DNA from 2 places in the Brevibacterium sp. FAM 24630 genome. Region 1 is predicted to be linked to the other one. Evidence: riboswitches for the same ligand, from Rfam matches in the RefSeq annotation. Region 1 holds a riboswitch; the other holds the start of a gene.
What was found. Region 1 has a riboswitch for thiamine pyrophosphate ahead of thiO (glycine oxidase ThiO). Riboswitches for the same ligand answer to the same signal wherever they lie in the genome.
Positions count from the first base shown of each region.

Region 2: another riboswitch for thiamine pyrophosphate. It lies ahead of thiM (hydroxyethylthiazole kinase); the one in region 1 lies ahead of thiO (glycine oxidase ThiO).

Region 1 is NZ_JBNBZD010000006.1:46,353-53,558, reverse strand. Features, by position in the region: gene moeB (molybdopterin-synthase adenylyltransferase MoeB) at 1-345, opposite strand, end outside; gene ACPUD7_RS06440 (thiazole synthase) at 342-1,109, opposite strand; gene thiS (sulfur carrier protein ThiS) at 1,111-1,452, opposite strand; gene thiO (glycine oxidase ThiO) at 1,445-2,572, opposite strand; TPP riboswitch at 2,562-2,665, opposite strand; gene thiE (thiamine phosphate synthase) at 2,677-3,360, shown strand; gene ACPUD7_RS06420 (2-dehydropantoate 2-reductase) at 3,357-4,304, shown strand; gene ACPUD7_RS06415 (histone deacetylase) at 4,258-4,833, opposite strand; gene ACPUD7_RS06410 (alpha-hydroxy acid oxidase) at 4,965-6,236, shown strand; gene ACPUD7_RS06405 (hypothetical protein) at 6,214-6,696, opposite strand; gene ACPUD7_RS06400 (hypothetical protein) at 6,696-6,911, shown strand; gene ACPUD7_RS06395 (amino acid permease) at 6,973-7,206, shown strand, end outside.
Region 2 is NZ_JBNBZD010000020.1:31,659-38,864, forward strand. Features, by position in the region: gene ACPUD7_RS13890 (cysteine desulfurase family protein) at 1-821, shown strand, start outside; gene ACPUD7_RS13895 (hypothetical protein) at 925-1,140, shown strand; gene ACPUD7_RS13900 (DUF1648 domain-containing protein) at 1,199-1,726, shown strand; gene ACPUD7_RS13905 (TenA family protein) at 1,710-2,459, opposite strand; gene thiD (bifunctional hydroxymethylpyrimidine kinase/phosphomethylpyrimidine kinase) at 2,543-3,457, opposite strand; gene thiE (thiamine phosphate synthase) at 3,454-4,233, opposite strand; gene thiM (hydroxyethylthiazole kinase) at 4,230-5,144, opposite strand; TPP riboswitch at 5,132-5,264, opposite strand; gene ACPUD7_RS13925 (winged helix-turn-helix transcriptional regulator) at 5,352-5,816, opposite strand; gene ACPUD7_RS13930 (SRPBCC family protein) at 5,929-6,435, shown strand; gene ACPUD7_RS13935 (sugar ABC transporter permease) at 6,471-7,206, opposite strand, start outside.

The sequences.
Region 1 (7,206 bases):
CAGATCCGGGTCGAGCCGGTGCAGTGCGGCGGCGGCCGATTCGACCTTCGACCGGCCCACATCGGCCGTGCCGTGGATGATCTGGCGCTGCAGATTCGAGGTCTCGACCACATCATCGTCGACGATCGTGATCGATCCGATCCCGGCCGCCGCCAGATAGTTGAGCACTGGGGAGCCGAGTCCGCCGGCACCGATGACCAGCACCGAGGCGGCCCGCAGCCGCCGTTGACCCTCGAGTCCGAAACTCGGCAGGCTGAGGTGACGGGAGTAGCGTGCGATCTCCTCCGGTGACAGCGGTGGCCCGGGGGCCACCAGCGGAGCCAATCGGGAGTCGGCGGCGGTCATCGTGATCCGACCATTCCGTCCAGCGGCGAGGACGCCAGCGCCAGCGGCCGCTTCGGGATGCGTCCGGCACCGGCGGCCAGATGCCCGGCCTTGACGGCCAGGGACATCGCCCGGGCCATGGCGTGCGCATCATGAGCGCGGGTGACCGCTGAGGCCAGAAGCACCGCGGTGCACCCGAGTTCCATCGCCAGGGCCGCATCGGAGGCGGTGCCGACACCGGCGTCGAGGATGATCGGCACCTCGGCCCGGTCGACGATGGTTTCGATATTGTGCGGGTTGAGGATGCCCAGTCCGCTGCCGATGGGCGCACCGGCGGGCATCACCGCCGCCACTCCTGCATCTTCGAGGCGTTTGGCCAGTGCAGGGTCGTCGTTCGTGTACGCGAAGACGGTGAAGCCGTCGAGGACGAGCTCCTCGGCGGCGGTGAAGAGTTCGATCGGATCCGGCAGCAGGGTGTCCTCATCGGCGATGACTTCGAGCTTCAGCCAATTCGTCTCGAGTGCCTCCCGGGCCAGCTGCGCCGTGAGCACAGCATCCCGGGCGGTATAGCATCCGGCCGTGTTCGGCAGGATGCGGATGCCCAAGCGGTCGAGCAGCTTGAATACCGAATCACGTGACTGCGCATCGAAGCGACGCATCGCCACAGTCGTCAGTTCCGTCCCCGAGGCCTGCAGAGCGGCATCGAGGATGCTCAGCGAGCTCGCCCCTCCGGTGCCCATGACGAGCCGGGAGGTCATGTCCACACCATCGATCGTCCAGGTCATCTCAGCCTCCCTGCACCGCGGTGACGATGTCGACGGTGTGCCCGTCGGACAGAGTGAAGTCGGACCACATGCCGCGACGGATGACCTCGCCGTCGACGGCCACGGCGATGCCCAGTCGTCCTCCGTCGGCCGGGGTTCCGTCGCTGTGCAGCTGCCGTCCGGTGACCTCGGCGACGAGGTCGAGCGCCGAGGATGTGGTGAGCTCACGGCGTTCCCCGTTGAGAACGATGGACGGTGAATGGGCGGCTCGGGGTGTCGATGCGGATCGGGTCATATCGGGCTCCTCTTCGAAGTGATGATGGTCGGGGCTGAACAGGTGGCGGGTGAACACGGCATCAGGCATTCGACACCGGCGCCGCCTCGGAGAAACGATGTGGGGAGACGGAATCGAGGGCACCGTCGGGCAACCAGTCCGGGGAGATCCCGAGGGCGAGCTCGGCCCCCAACCGTCCGCCGAGAGGGGCGAGCAGAATTCCGTGACGGAAGTACCCGGTGCTCACGACACAGCCGTCGTCGGCACGGCCGATGAACGGCAGATCGTCGGGGGAGCCGGGGCGGGCCCGAGTCGTGACCTCGGTGATGTCACAGTCGAGGATGCCGGGGACGAGGCGCTGACCGTCCTGGAGCAGACGGTGCACAGCCCCGGCAGATGTGGCGGATCGACCGTCCTCACGGGAACTGGCCCCGAGCACGATCTCACCGTCCGGACGCGGAACGAGGTAGACGGCCCGACCGTTGACCAAACCACGGATGGTGCGAGTGAGCAGGGGAGTGTGCTCGGCCTGGGTCCGTAACCGGAGCACATCACCCCACACCTGTCGCACGGGCAGGACCGGAGCACCGGTGATCGATGCGCTGCCGGTGCTCAGCACCACCTGGTCGGCCTCGAGACTGCGCCCGTCGGCCAGTCTGACTCCGATGGTCGTCTCGCCACGGCGAACCACCTCGGTGACTGTTTCTCGGACAAGCGTCTCCGTGGTCATCGACAGCAGCGCCGCGCTCAGTCGCCGGGGATCGACCGACCAGTCGTCGGGGATGTCCACGGCGCCGATGATCGAGGGGGCCAGAGAGGGCTCGACCGCCCGGGCCTTCGACCCGGAGATGAGTTCGGTGGTGAACCCGGCTGCTGACTGGGCCCCGCGCAGTTCCCGCAGGGTCTGCAGATCGGCCCGGTCGCCGGCGCACACGAGAGTCCCGGTGGAATTGAGCCCCAGCTCGGCTCCCGTTGCGCTCGCCACCTCGGCAGTGAACCCGGGGTACAACTCACCGGATGATCGCATCAGCGGATACAGGGGAGTCTGACCCCACACCACTTCGGCGGCCGGGGCGATCATCCCCGCCGCGGCATGGGAGGCTCCCTGGGCGGGGGTGGGATCGATGATGGTGACGACTGCACCGAGGCGGCGCAGATGCCAAGCCGTGGCCAGGCCGATGATTCCGGCGCCGACGACGATGACGTGCATGGATTCTCCCTCCGGCGGCATAACCCGCATCAGGTCTGACGGTCGGCTCTTACGCCCTCTCAGCCTCGTTGGGAGGCTCCCGCGAACTCCTCTACTCTATGACCATGACCACAGATATTCCACCGCGCACCGAAAGGCCCGGAACACTGCGGGCCCGACGGGAAGCCCAGTTGGCAGATTCCACGCTCTACCTGTGCACCGATGCCAGAGGCGACGAAGGGGATCTGCCCGACTTCCTTCGGGCCGCCTATGCCGGGGGAGTCGACATCATCCAACTTCGCGACAAGACCCTTGAGGCCAAAGCCGAGATCGCCGCCCTCGAAGTGCTGCGCGACATCGCCGCCGAACACGGAAAACTCTTCTCTGTCAATGACCGTGCCGATGTCGCACTCCTCACCGGAGCTGACGTCTTCCATGTCGGACAGGGCGACCTCACCAGCGCCCAGGCCCGCACCGTCCTCGGCCCCGACGTCATCCTCGGCCGCTCCACCCATTCCCTGGACCAGGCGCTCGCCGCCGAGGCGGATCCGGAGGTCGACTACTTCTGCGTCGGACCGGTGTGGGAGACGCCGACGAAACCCGGCCGACCGGCCGTGGGCAGGTCTCTGCTCACCGAGGTGGCCGCCTCGGTGAGCACACCCTGGTTCGCCATCGGCGGGATTGCGGCAGGACCGCGGCTGACGGCGATCCGGCAAGCGGGCGCGAACCGGGCGGTGGTCGTGCGTGCGATAACCTCGGCAGAGGACCCCGCTGCGGCCGCACGGGAACTCAAGGAGGCGCTGGAATGACCGAGACGACGAATGCCCGACCCGACGGACCCGCGATCCTCATCGCCGGGGCCGGAGCCACCGGTGGGGCTTTCGGGTCCTACCTGCTCGAGGCCGGCCGCGACGTCACCTTCCTCCTCCGCGAGGCCAAGGCGGAGCGGATCCGCGCCGCCGGACTGCGCTTCGTCTCACCCGACGCAGACCGGACGAATTCCGTGAATGTGCTCACCGCGGCCGAACTCCACGAGGCTCCGCGTGCGTTCGACCTCGTCATCATCGCGGTCAAAGCCAATGGACTCGACTCGGTGCTCACCGACATCCGCCCTGCCGTCGGTCCGGAGACGAAGATCATCCCCTTCCTCAACGGCATGGCGCAGATCGATCGGCTGGCGGAGGACTACCCGGGGCAGGTGCTCGGCGGGCTCGTCAAGATCGTGGGCACGATCAAGGACGATGCGGTCCATCAGCTCACCGACCTGTCCGTGATGACGATCGGCGACCTCGACGGGACGGCGGTGCCCGCCCCGATCACCGCGGCTCTCGACGTGCCCGGGTACCGGCTGCAGGTCATCGACGGCATCATCGACGGGCTGTGGGAGAAATGGGCTTTCATCGCTGCCGCCGGCGTCGTCACCTGCCTCTTCCGGGCCCCGGTGGGCGCGATCATGAGCGCCGGCGGACGTGATCAGGTGCTGCAGATCATCGACGAGATCGAAGCCGTGGCGAACGCCGCCGGGCACCCGGTGTCGGAGAAGTCGCACGCCGTGACGGTGAAGATGCTCACCGAGGAGGGGTCGGCGTTCACCTCATCCCTCTACCGGGACGTCACTGCGGGTCTGGACAGCGAAGCCGAGCACATCCTCGGCGATCTGGCTACGAAGGCCGCCGGGCTGGGAGTCCGGACCCCGCTGCTCGACCTTACGCTTGTGCAGCTGCGTGCAGGTGCAGCCCGGAAGCAGCACTGACCTCGGCCGCTCCCGTGTGCAGCATCGCCAGATAGGGTTCGCTGGGCTGAGTGTGCTCGATGTCAGCCGAACCATGCGAAGCAGTGAATGTGACCATCGGAACGTCGTCGAGCGTGTCGAGGACGATGAGAGTCTCATATCCGCCGGGGCCGACCGAATGCGAGGTACCGGCGGGCAGGTCGAACACGAGGCGCTCCAGCGGGGAATCGGCGGCCGGGGGCCGATTCATCTCTTGGGATGCGACATCGGCGAACTGTGCGGCGGTGATGAGATAGGCCTTGGCCGGGGTGGGGCCGGGCACGTGATGGTCATAGAAGGCCATTCCGCCGCCCCAGACTCTCGAAGCTCCGGCGAAGTAGATCGTGCCAGGCAGTTCGATTCCGGCCTCGGCACGGGGCAGAGTCGTGTCCCGTGCTCCCGGATAGGTGACCTGGGCTCCGGGTGGTCGCCCGCCCTGCAGATAGCAGGCGAGCCGATCACGAGCCATGTTCGAACCGTAGCTGACGTACCACACATGCGTTTGAGACATCACCTCCATGATGCCATCTCCGCCCCGCAACGCGTGGAACCGGGCGGCGCGGTTCGCATCGCGGTCGGCCCGGCCGGAGCCGAGACTCCGTGCCTAGACTGGCGGTTCCGCGATCGTGAGCTAGGAGAGAGATGAAGCGTCGATTCCCCGACATCAGAGAGCTTGCCCCGCTGCTGCAGTTCGAGCCGCCCCGGTTCGATCGCGTCGCGGCCAGACTCGAATCCGCCGCCGATATCTGGGACCTTCGCCGCATCGCGAAACGGGTGACGCCGACGGCGCCCTTCGACTACGTCGACGGAGGTGCGCTCGACGAGCACACGCTGCGCAAGAATCGCCAGGTCTTCGCCGACGTCGAACTCCTCCCGCGGATTCTGCATGGAGTCGACGTTCCGAACACATCGACGACGATCGCCGGTCAGGACACTGCGCTGCCATTCGGCATCGCCCCGACCGGCTACACGCGGATGATGCATTCCGAGGGGGAGATCGGGGGAGTTCGCGCCGCGGCGAAGGCCGACATTCCCTTCTCCCTCTCAACGATGGGCACGCGGTCGATCGAGGAGGTCGCGCAGGCGGCACCGGGATCGACGCGGTGGTTCCAGCTCTATCTGTGGAAGGACCGCGAACGCAGCCTCGACCTGCTTCAGCGCGCCCAGGCCAGCGGATATGAGACCCTGCTCGTGACCGTCGACACTCCGATCACGGGACTGCGTCTGCGCGATAACCGCAACGGACTCTCGATTCCGCCGAAGCTGACCTTCAAAACGATTCTGGACGCCTCCTACCGACCCGGTTGGTGGTTCAACTTCCTCACGACCGAACCGCCGAAGTATGCCTCCTTGTCGAGCTCTTCGCAGTCCTTGGCCGAGTTGACGCGGACGATGTTCGATCCGACGCTTGATCTCGATGACCTCAGGTGGATCCGCGAGCAGTGGAAGGGCCGACTCTTCGTCAAAGGCGTCCTCACCGCCGAGGATGCCAGCAGGGCCCGGTCCATCGGTGCCGACGGCCTGGTCGTGTCCAACCACGGAGGGCGCCAGCTCGATCGCGCTCCCGACTCCCTGACCGCGCTGGCAGAGGTGCGTGCGGCGGTCGGAGAGGAGATGGAGCTCATCCTCGACTCCGGAATCATGTCCGGTACCGACGTCGTGGCCGCGTTGTGCGCCGGAGCGGATTTCGTACTCATCGGCCGGGCTTATCTCTACGGACTGATGGCCGGCGGACAGCGCGGGGTGGAGCGGGCCATCGACCTGATCCGGACCGAAATGCTGACTGCCATGGGGCTGATGGGCGCCCGGAATATCTCCGACCTCGGGCCGCAGTTGGCCAGAGGGCTTCCGACAGCTGCCGATTTGCCCGACGAGGCACCGGGCTGGCGCCTCACGCCTGAAGCAGACGTTTGAGCAGACGGAACTGCTGACCGGCGGCAGCCTCGAGGTCGCCGCCGGTCAGCCTGTCGCCGTCGACCTGCCGCAGCGCCGATTCGTCGAAGGCCGTCAACAGGGTCGCAGCCGCCAGGGCCTGGAGGTCTGCCGGGCAGTCCGCATCGACGGCGCCTGTCTCCCGTCCGACCTCCAACACCGACGAGATCCACGTCCTGTAGTCGTGGTCAAGACTGCTCACACCGGGATCGGCCCGATTGGCATGCACGATCCGCCACAGCAGTTCGAGGGCCCGACTCTGCGGCCAGACATGCAGGGCATCGTCGAAGATGTCGGCCGCAGTCGCCCAGAAATCAGAGGCGAAATCGCTCGGGTCCGGGGGAGTCCACTCCTTCCTCGCCTGCTCCCGAAGCTCATCGACGACCAGTGACAACAGTGATTCTTTGGAGTCGATGACGTGGTAGAAGGAGCTCTTGCTCATTGGCCCGCTACGAGGCCGTCCAGCGGCCCCGAGTCGAACAGGCACAGTCCACCTCTCGACAACTGGCCGGCCTCATGTTCCACCTGCCCAAGATCCTGACCGGTCCGCGAGAACTCCTCTTCCGACTGGTGAGCATCAAGGCCGCACTGGCACCGATCATCGACCTGCTCAAGCACCCGGCTGGAACGGACAAGGTGCGCAGCTCCGACAACTGAATGTGGTAAAAATGGCCGGGGCCCGAACGGGACGCCGGTCGCACGACAGTCAAGGGACACGATGAAAACAGCAGCCGCCTCGGCGATGGAGAACCGCGAACTCAAACGGGGGCTGAAGTCGCGTCACCTGCAGATGATCGCCATCGGCGGAGCCATCGGCACCGGACTCTTCCTCGGATCCGGCGGCACCATCTCCCAAGCCGGACCCGGCGGTGCCCTGCTGGCGTATGCGGCCATCGGTGTCATGGTCCTCTTCGTCATGCAGTCGCTGGGGGAGATGTCGACGCACCTTCCG
Region 2 (7,206 bases), on a different contig from region 1:
TCCTCTCTCGCGTCCACGGCTTCACCATCACCGAGGTGGACCTGCACCCCGATGGGACCGTGACGCCCGAGGCCCTGGCCGAGTCCATCCGTCCGGACACCACGCTGGTGAGCCTCGGCTACGCGAACAACGAGATCGGAACGGTCGCTGACATCCCGGCTCTCGCCGCGGCCGCGCACGAGGCGGGTGCCCGTTTCCACACGGATGCGGTGCAGGCCGCCGGGTGGCTGCCGCTGTCCGGACTCGGCGTCGATGCGCTCACGCTGGCCGGGCACAAGGTCGGGGCGCCGAAGGGCATCGGAGTGGCCGCGATCCGCGCCCGCGTTCCCGTCGAACCGCTCATCCACGGCGGCGGGCAGGAGGCGGGACGCCGTTCGGGCACGGAGAACGTGGCCCTTGCCGTCGCCTTCGCCACCGCCTTCGAACTCGCCGAGGCGGAGCGGACCGAAGCCGCCGCCCGTGTCCGAGCCATCCGCGATGAGTTCATCGCCGCGATCCTGGCAGCGGTTCCGGGCGCCTTCCTCACCGGCAGTCCGGACGCACGGACACCGAACCACGCGTCGTTCTGCTTCTCGAACACCTCCGGGGAGGCCGTCCTCCTCGAACTCGAGCGCCTCGGTGTCACGGCATCGAGCGGATCGGCCTGCGCGGTCGGGTCCGATGAGGCCTCGCATGTGCTCACTGCGCTGGGCATCGAGGCCGACGTCGCGCAGACCAGCGTCCGCTTCACCTTCCCATCGACCATCACAGCGGACCAGGGTCGGGCCGCTGCCCTGGCTGTCGCAGAAGCCGCCGAGAGCCTCGCCGTCAGCTACACGTGATTGTGTCCACTCTCACACTCACCAGGCGAGACGCCCCTATCATTATCTGCTCGTCGGGGAGAAAATAGGATCACGCATTCGTACCGGGTGTGAGGGGGCCACCATGGATCTGCTGATTCTATTCATGATTGCCGTGATGTTCTCGACGATCGTGTTCTTCATCGGGCGATACGCCTGCCCGAGACATGATCGCGTCCCTCTCATGGAGGTCGACCACGTGCTCCTGTGGACCACGCTGCGCCGCGGATGGCATGCGCTCGGGTCGTTCGGACCGATCACCCATTACCCTGAGGATCCTTCGGGTTCGGCTCGCGCCTGAGTTGTCGCTCGCGCCTGCCGCTGATCGACAGGACTGTCCCTGTTGTTAGAGTGACAGGGTGACGTCCTCCTCTCCGAATCCGCGCCGGTCCCCGATGGGCGAGTTCGCTGCGCTCGTGTTCGCGGTCGTCTCGGTCCTCGTGTTCATCGGTTTCGCCGTCTGGTTCTGGGTTCAGGCTCCGGACACCGTCGCGAGCCACTTCGATTCCTCGGGACAGCCCGACGACTGGTCGTCGAAGGCGGGCACGCTGGGCTGGCTCGTGCCGATCGGCGTCGGTCTTCCCCTGCTCTTCTCGAGCCGCTGGATCTGGGAGAAGCTTCCGAGTTCCATCATCAACATCCCGTTCAAGGACTACTGGCTGAACAGCGGCGAGCACACCTACCTCTATGACTGCCTCATGCAGTTCATGCGCATCACCGGCGGCGCCCTGGCACTGCTGCTGACGTCGGTGCTTGTGATGATCATGCGCGAAGGGCGCGGGGCGACGATGCCGACGGGGATGACGTTCATTCCCACAGGCGTCTTCCTCATCATCACCGCCGCGGCTCTCATCAACCTCGTCCGCCGGCTCAGCCCGCCGAGGTGAGCCCGCCCTGCGGCAGGAAGACGGAGGCGTCCCAGTTCTGCATCGCGTGTGCCGAGGCCCAGAAGTGCAGTTCGTAGACACATGCCTGTTCGAACGCCGCCCGCATCCGTGCCGCCTCCTCGTCCGGGGCCTTCGCGAGTTCCTGTTCGAGGATGACCACGGCATGACGGGTCGATTCGTCGAACTCCGGTGAGTCATAGGTCTGCACCCAGGTCCGGTACGGGTGGTCATCGGCCATCTGACCGGCCTGCTCGACGAGCACCTTGCCCATGTGGGCGTACACCCAGAAGCACGGCAGCACTCCGGCGACGCCTTCGCCGTAGGAGCGGCTGGCGGCCGTGGCGATGAGGAACGAGACGTAGCCGAGCGCCGTCGGTGAGGCCTTGGCGCCCGCGCTGCCGCCGGTGAGTTCAGCATGTGCGGCCGCCAGTCGCGAATCGGCGAGCAGCTCTTCGTGCATGCCTTCCTCGACCGTGATCGCCTCGGCTGCCGAGCCGGCCCAGAAGCGTGACTCGTCGCGGTCGACGGTCTTTGCGGCGAGGAAGGACATCGCCTTCGCGTAGCCGTTGAGGTAGATGCCGTCCTGGATGATGTAGTTCGTGAACGCCGTGACGTCGAGGCTGCCGTCGGCGAGCTGGGCGAGGAACGGCAGGTCTTCGATCTGTTCGATGATGGGGCGGACACGGTCCCAGAGCTGAGCGGTCTGGGGTCCGGCAGAGAAATCGACGGTCATGGGAACTCCTATGTACTCGTGTGACGTGCGGTTGTGATTCGTGTTGGTCAGATGGGGTGCCCGACCGTGCGGTGAGCGGTCGGTCAGGAAGGCTGCCCGCGGACGATGTCGACCTGATGGTCGACGGGTCCGTGTGCCCCATCCGAGTCGAGGCTGACCTGCCAGCCCGCGGCCGAGCTGAGAGCCCGGGCGAGGAAATCCAGGGCATTGCTGACAGCATCGCCGAGGAGCTCGGACCCGATCTCGGGGGTGCCGGTCACGGCCGCTCCCGCGCCCCCGTTCGCCGATGCTGCGCGTTCACGGCCGAGGACGGCCACCTCGGCGGTGATTGCGGCCGAGAGGGTGCACCCGGTTCCGTGCGTGTTCGCGGTAGCCACGCGGGGGTGGGTGAACTCGCGGACCGAACCGTCCCGGGTGGCGAGGATGTCGGTGACGTCTCCGTCGCTGCCGTGCCCGCCCTTGAGGAGGACGGCGCCGGGCCCACGTTCGAGCAGGCGAAGCGCCTGGTCACGCATCTGGTCGGGGGTCTGCGCTTCGGGTTCGTCCTCGGACAGGAGCAGGGCCGCCTCGGGGAGGTTGGGAGTGATGAGGTCGGCCACGGGCAGCAGGTGGGTGCGGACCGCGTCGACGGCGTCAGACTCGAGGAGGCGATGGCCCGAGGTCGCGATCATTACCGGATCGACGGTGTAGAAGCCCAGCAGGCCTTCGGCGGCGCGGGCGACGACGAGGTCGACGAGGGATCGGCCGCCGAGCATCCCGGACTTCGCGGCGTCGACGGGCATGTCTTCGAGCACGGAGTCGAACTGGTCGGCGACGAAGTCATCGTCGATCGGGTAGACCCGAGACACCCCGTGCGTGTTCTGGGCGAGGAGGGCGGTGATGACGCTCGTGCCCAGGGTCTTGCGCGCGGTGAAGGTCTTGAGGTCGGCGTGGATTCCGGCTCCCCCGCTGGGGTCGGTGCCGGCGATGGTCAGGGTGATCGGCGGGCGCGTGCTCATGCCTGGCCGCCGGCGGTGCTGCCTGCGCTGTCCGCGCGGCCGTCGTGATCGCGTCCCGCGAATGCAGACAGCAGGTCTTCGGCGGCGGCCTTCGGATCATCGGCCAGGCAGATCGCCGAGACCACGCAGATCCCGATCAGCCCGCGTCCGCTCAGGTCAGGAGCTCGGTCGGCGGTGATTCCGCCGATCGCCACGGCGGGGATGCCGGCCTCTGCGACCAGTTCGCCGAGGCGGTCGGGTCCGATGCCGTCGGGTGCGTCGGCCTTCGTCGTGGTGTCATAGACCGGACCGATGCCGACGAGGTCGACGACGCCGGTGGCCCGGGCGGCGGCGAATTCGGCGCTGGTGGCGGCCGAGAGACCGATGAGCGGCGCCTCCCCCACAGCGGCGCGCACCTCGGTGACGGTGGTGTCGGTCTGGCCGACGTGGATGTGGATGGTCTCGCCCTCGTCGATGAGGCGGCGGGCCACCTCGACGCGATCGTTGAGGACGACGGGCACGATGCGGTCGGTGCCGCGGGTGGCGGTGTCGACGGCGGCGATGACCTGACGGGCGAGCGAGTAGAACTCGCCGTCATCGATGTCTTTGTCGCGGACCTGGACGATGCCGACTCCCCCGGAGACCGCGGCCTGGACCGTCTCGGCAACGGTGCGACCGGCCGCCTCACACTGGGCGGAGTCGGTGACGAGGTAGAGGCGGGTGTCGATGCCGACGAAGCGGTCGGTGTCAGCCGCGTTGCACAGATCGTCGGTGATGTGCGCGGATCCGGCGGTCATGCCCGCGCGCCTTCGTCCGCGGCGAGTGCGTCGAGGCTGACCCTGGCATGTGCGAGCCGGTCGCCGTCGACGCTGTGGAGTGCGTCGAGGAAGTTCACCGAGTAGCTGCCCGGTCCTTTGGCTCCCTCGGCGGCGTCTTCGCCGGCGACCGCGAAGTGGGCGTGGGCGGCGACGACGGCTTCGAACCTCGCCGAGGCGGCCTCACCGCTCGTGGTGTGTTCCGATGCGTTCACCGCCGAGGCGTCGGCGTCGGGATCGGCGAGTCCACCGCGGGCGGCGGCGAGGTAGGCGGCGGTGACGGCTCCGAGCGAGCAGCCGGTGCCGATGACCAGCGGCATGTATTCGTGGCCGCCGGCGATGCGGGCGACATGGTCGGCGCCGTCGATGTGGGCGACGATCGCGTCCGTGGGTCCGGAGACTGCGACGATCGCCCCGGTTTCTCGGGCCAGCTTCGCGGCGGCGGGAAGGACCGCATCGACGTCATCGGTGGAGTCGACTCCGCGTCCGCCGAGGCCGACTCCGGCCAGCGCGGCGATCTCGGAGGCATTGCCGCGGATGGCGGTCGGGTGGTCGGCGGCGGCACGACGGATGCGGGAAGTGCGGAAGTCGACGGCCCCGACGCTCACCGGATCGAGGACCCAGGGCTTGCTGGCCGCGTTGGCGACGTCGATGGCGGCATCGGCGGCGAGCAGCTGGTGGTTCGAGGCGGTGCCGAAGTTGATGAGGACGCCGCTGGCGATGCCGGCGAACTGCCCGGCGTCGGCTTCGTGGTCGAGCATCGCCGGGGAGGCACCGATGGCCAGGAGCACGTTGGCGCTGAATTGCTGCACGACGGTGTTCGTGATGCATTGGATGAGTGGATTGCTTGCACGCAGTCGCGCATTGGCAGAACGCAGGTCGAAGTCAACCATGACGATCCCTTCGCTAGTATGGCCCAGATCAGGTTCGATGGGTGTTCTCTCAGCCTCGCCGAACTCCGCGTGGACTTCTCGGCCCGAGCGGAACGTCATGAGGCACCCCATGTCATTGGCTTCGACTCTATCAGCCCCGTCGGACACGGGCGACCCCTCAGCTCCACCCCGGCACCTGCCAGCACCCATTCGTATCGGGTGCCTGTGTCAGTCAGTTCGGTGCGACCACTTCTCCTCCGGCATGCCCGGACCCTTCGAGGCGGTGACGGCGTCAGGTTCCTCACCACAGGCATCGCAGCGGATCGAACTATGCACCTCACCCGAGCAGTCATCGTGCCGGTAGATGATCGGCCGCCCGGCAGGGGCTTGCCAACGATCGCCCCAGTCGGTGAACGCGATGAGCACTCCGCGCAGATCACGCCCCTTGTCGGTGAGATGGTATTCGACCCCGCCGGACCCCGAGTCCCGGGACATGATCCCCGCCTCGACGAAGCCATCGAGCCTGGTCGTGAGCACATTGGTCGCCACTCCGAGCCGTTTCTGGAAGTCACCGAAGCGGGTGACTCCCGCGAACAGCGCATTCCTGATGATCAGCAGGCTCCACCGTTCGCCGACGATCTCGAGCGAGCGCGCAATGGAACACACTTCGTTGTCATACGTTCTGCCCAGCATGAGAATGATTCTACCTTGATACTTGCATGATGAAATCAGGCGTGGGATCATCACTTCACCAACTTGTTTGATACAAGTTGCGATCGGCAGACAACGGCAAAGGAGCCTCGCCATGACCACAGCACATCCCACATCTACGCCCGACGCAATGTCATCGTCGGATTTCACCTTCACCTATGAGGTGCCGCAGTCACCGCAGGAGGTCTACGCCGCCGTGACGAATGTGCGGGGCTGGTGGTCGCAGCGCATCGACGGCGCGACCGACCGCCTCGGCGAATTCGTCTATACGGTGCCGCAGATCCACACCACTCGCGTGCAGGTCACCGAACTCGTCCCCGGCGAACGCGTCGTTTGGAGGATCCTCGACAATCGTTTCGGAGCGGGTGAGGACGTCGATGAATGGGCCGGGACGACCGTGCGCTTCGACATCGAACCGGCCGGCTCCGGTGCCCAGCTGACCTTCACCCATGTGGGGCTGACCCCGATGCTGGCCTGCCATGAGGGCTGCGCACAGGGGTGGACGCGCAATGCCCACGACAGCCTTCACCGGCTCATCACCACGGGCGCGGGAGACCCGATCACTCCGGCAGTCGAAGCGAGTCTGCTCTCCGACGCCTGACCGCCGGACCATACCCGAGGACGGACGGCTCTCGGCTAACCGCGGCCGACGTACCTCTGGCCGCGGCGGCTGAGTGCGTCGATGACGACGGCGGTGAGCAGGACGAGCGCGGTGATGATCTGCTGCGCATCGGAGTTGAAGCCGATGAGGTAGAGGCCGTTGTTGATGGCGCCGACGACCAGCGCACCGAGCACGGCCGCCCACGCGGTTCCGCGGCCGCCGAAGAGCGAGGTGCCGCCGATGACGGCTGCGGCGATCGCGTTGAGCAGGTCCTGCGTGCTCACCAGCGTCGATCCGGCGTTCGTCGTCACACCGGTTTTGACGAAGCCGAAGAGCGCTGCGAGCACGCCGGCGGCCATGAATACGCTGATGCGCACCCAGGTCACTCGGATGCCGGCGCGTCGGGCCGCCTCGACCTTGCCGCCGACGGCGTAGATCGAACGGCCGTAACGGGTCTTGCGCAGCACGAGATCGATGCCGATGGCGATGACCATCATGAGGAAGAACGGCATCGCCAGGCCGAAGTCCTGGTTGACGAGGACGAGGAACCCGAACACGATCGCGGTCAGCAGCACGATGCGCACGATCACCGAGGTCCAGCTCGGTGCATTGAGTCCCTCGCGGTGACGGCGCAGTTTCGAGTAGATGATGCCTGCTCCGAAGCCGATGATCGCGATCGCCCCGAACACATAGGCCCAGACCGCCGGGAAGTAGTAGCTGGCGAAATCGAAGGCGAAGGTGTCCGACATCGACAGGTTCTTCTGTGTACCC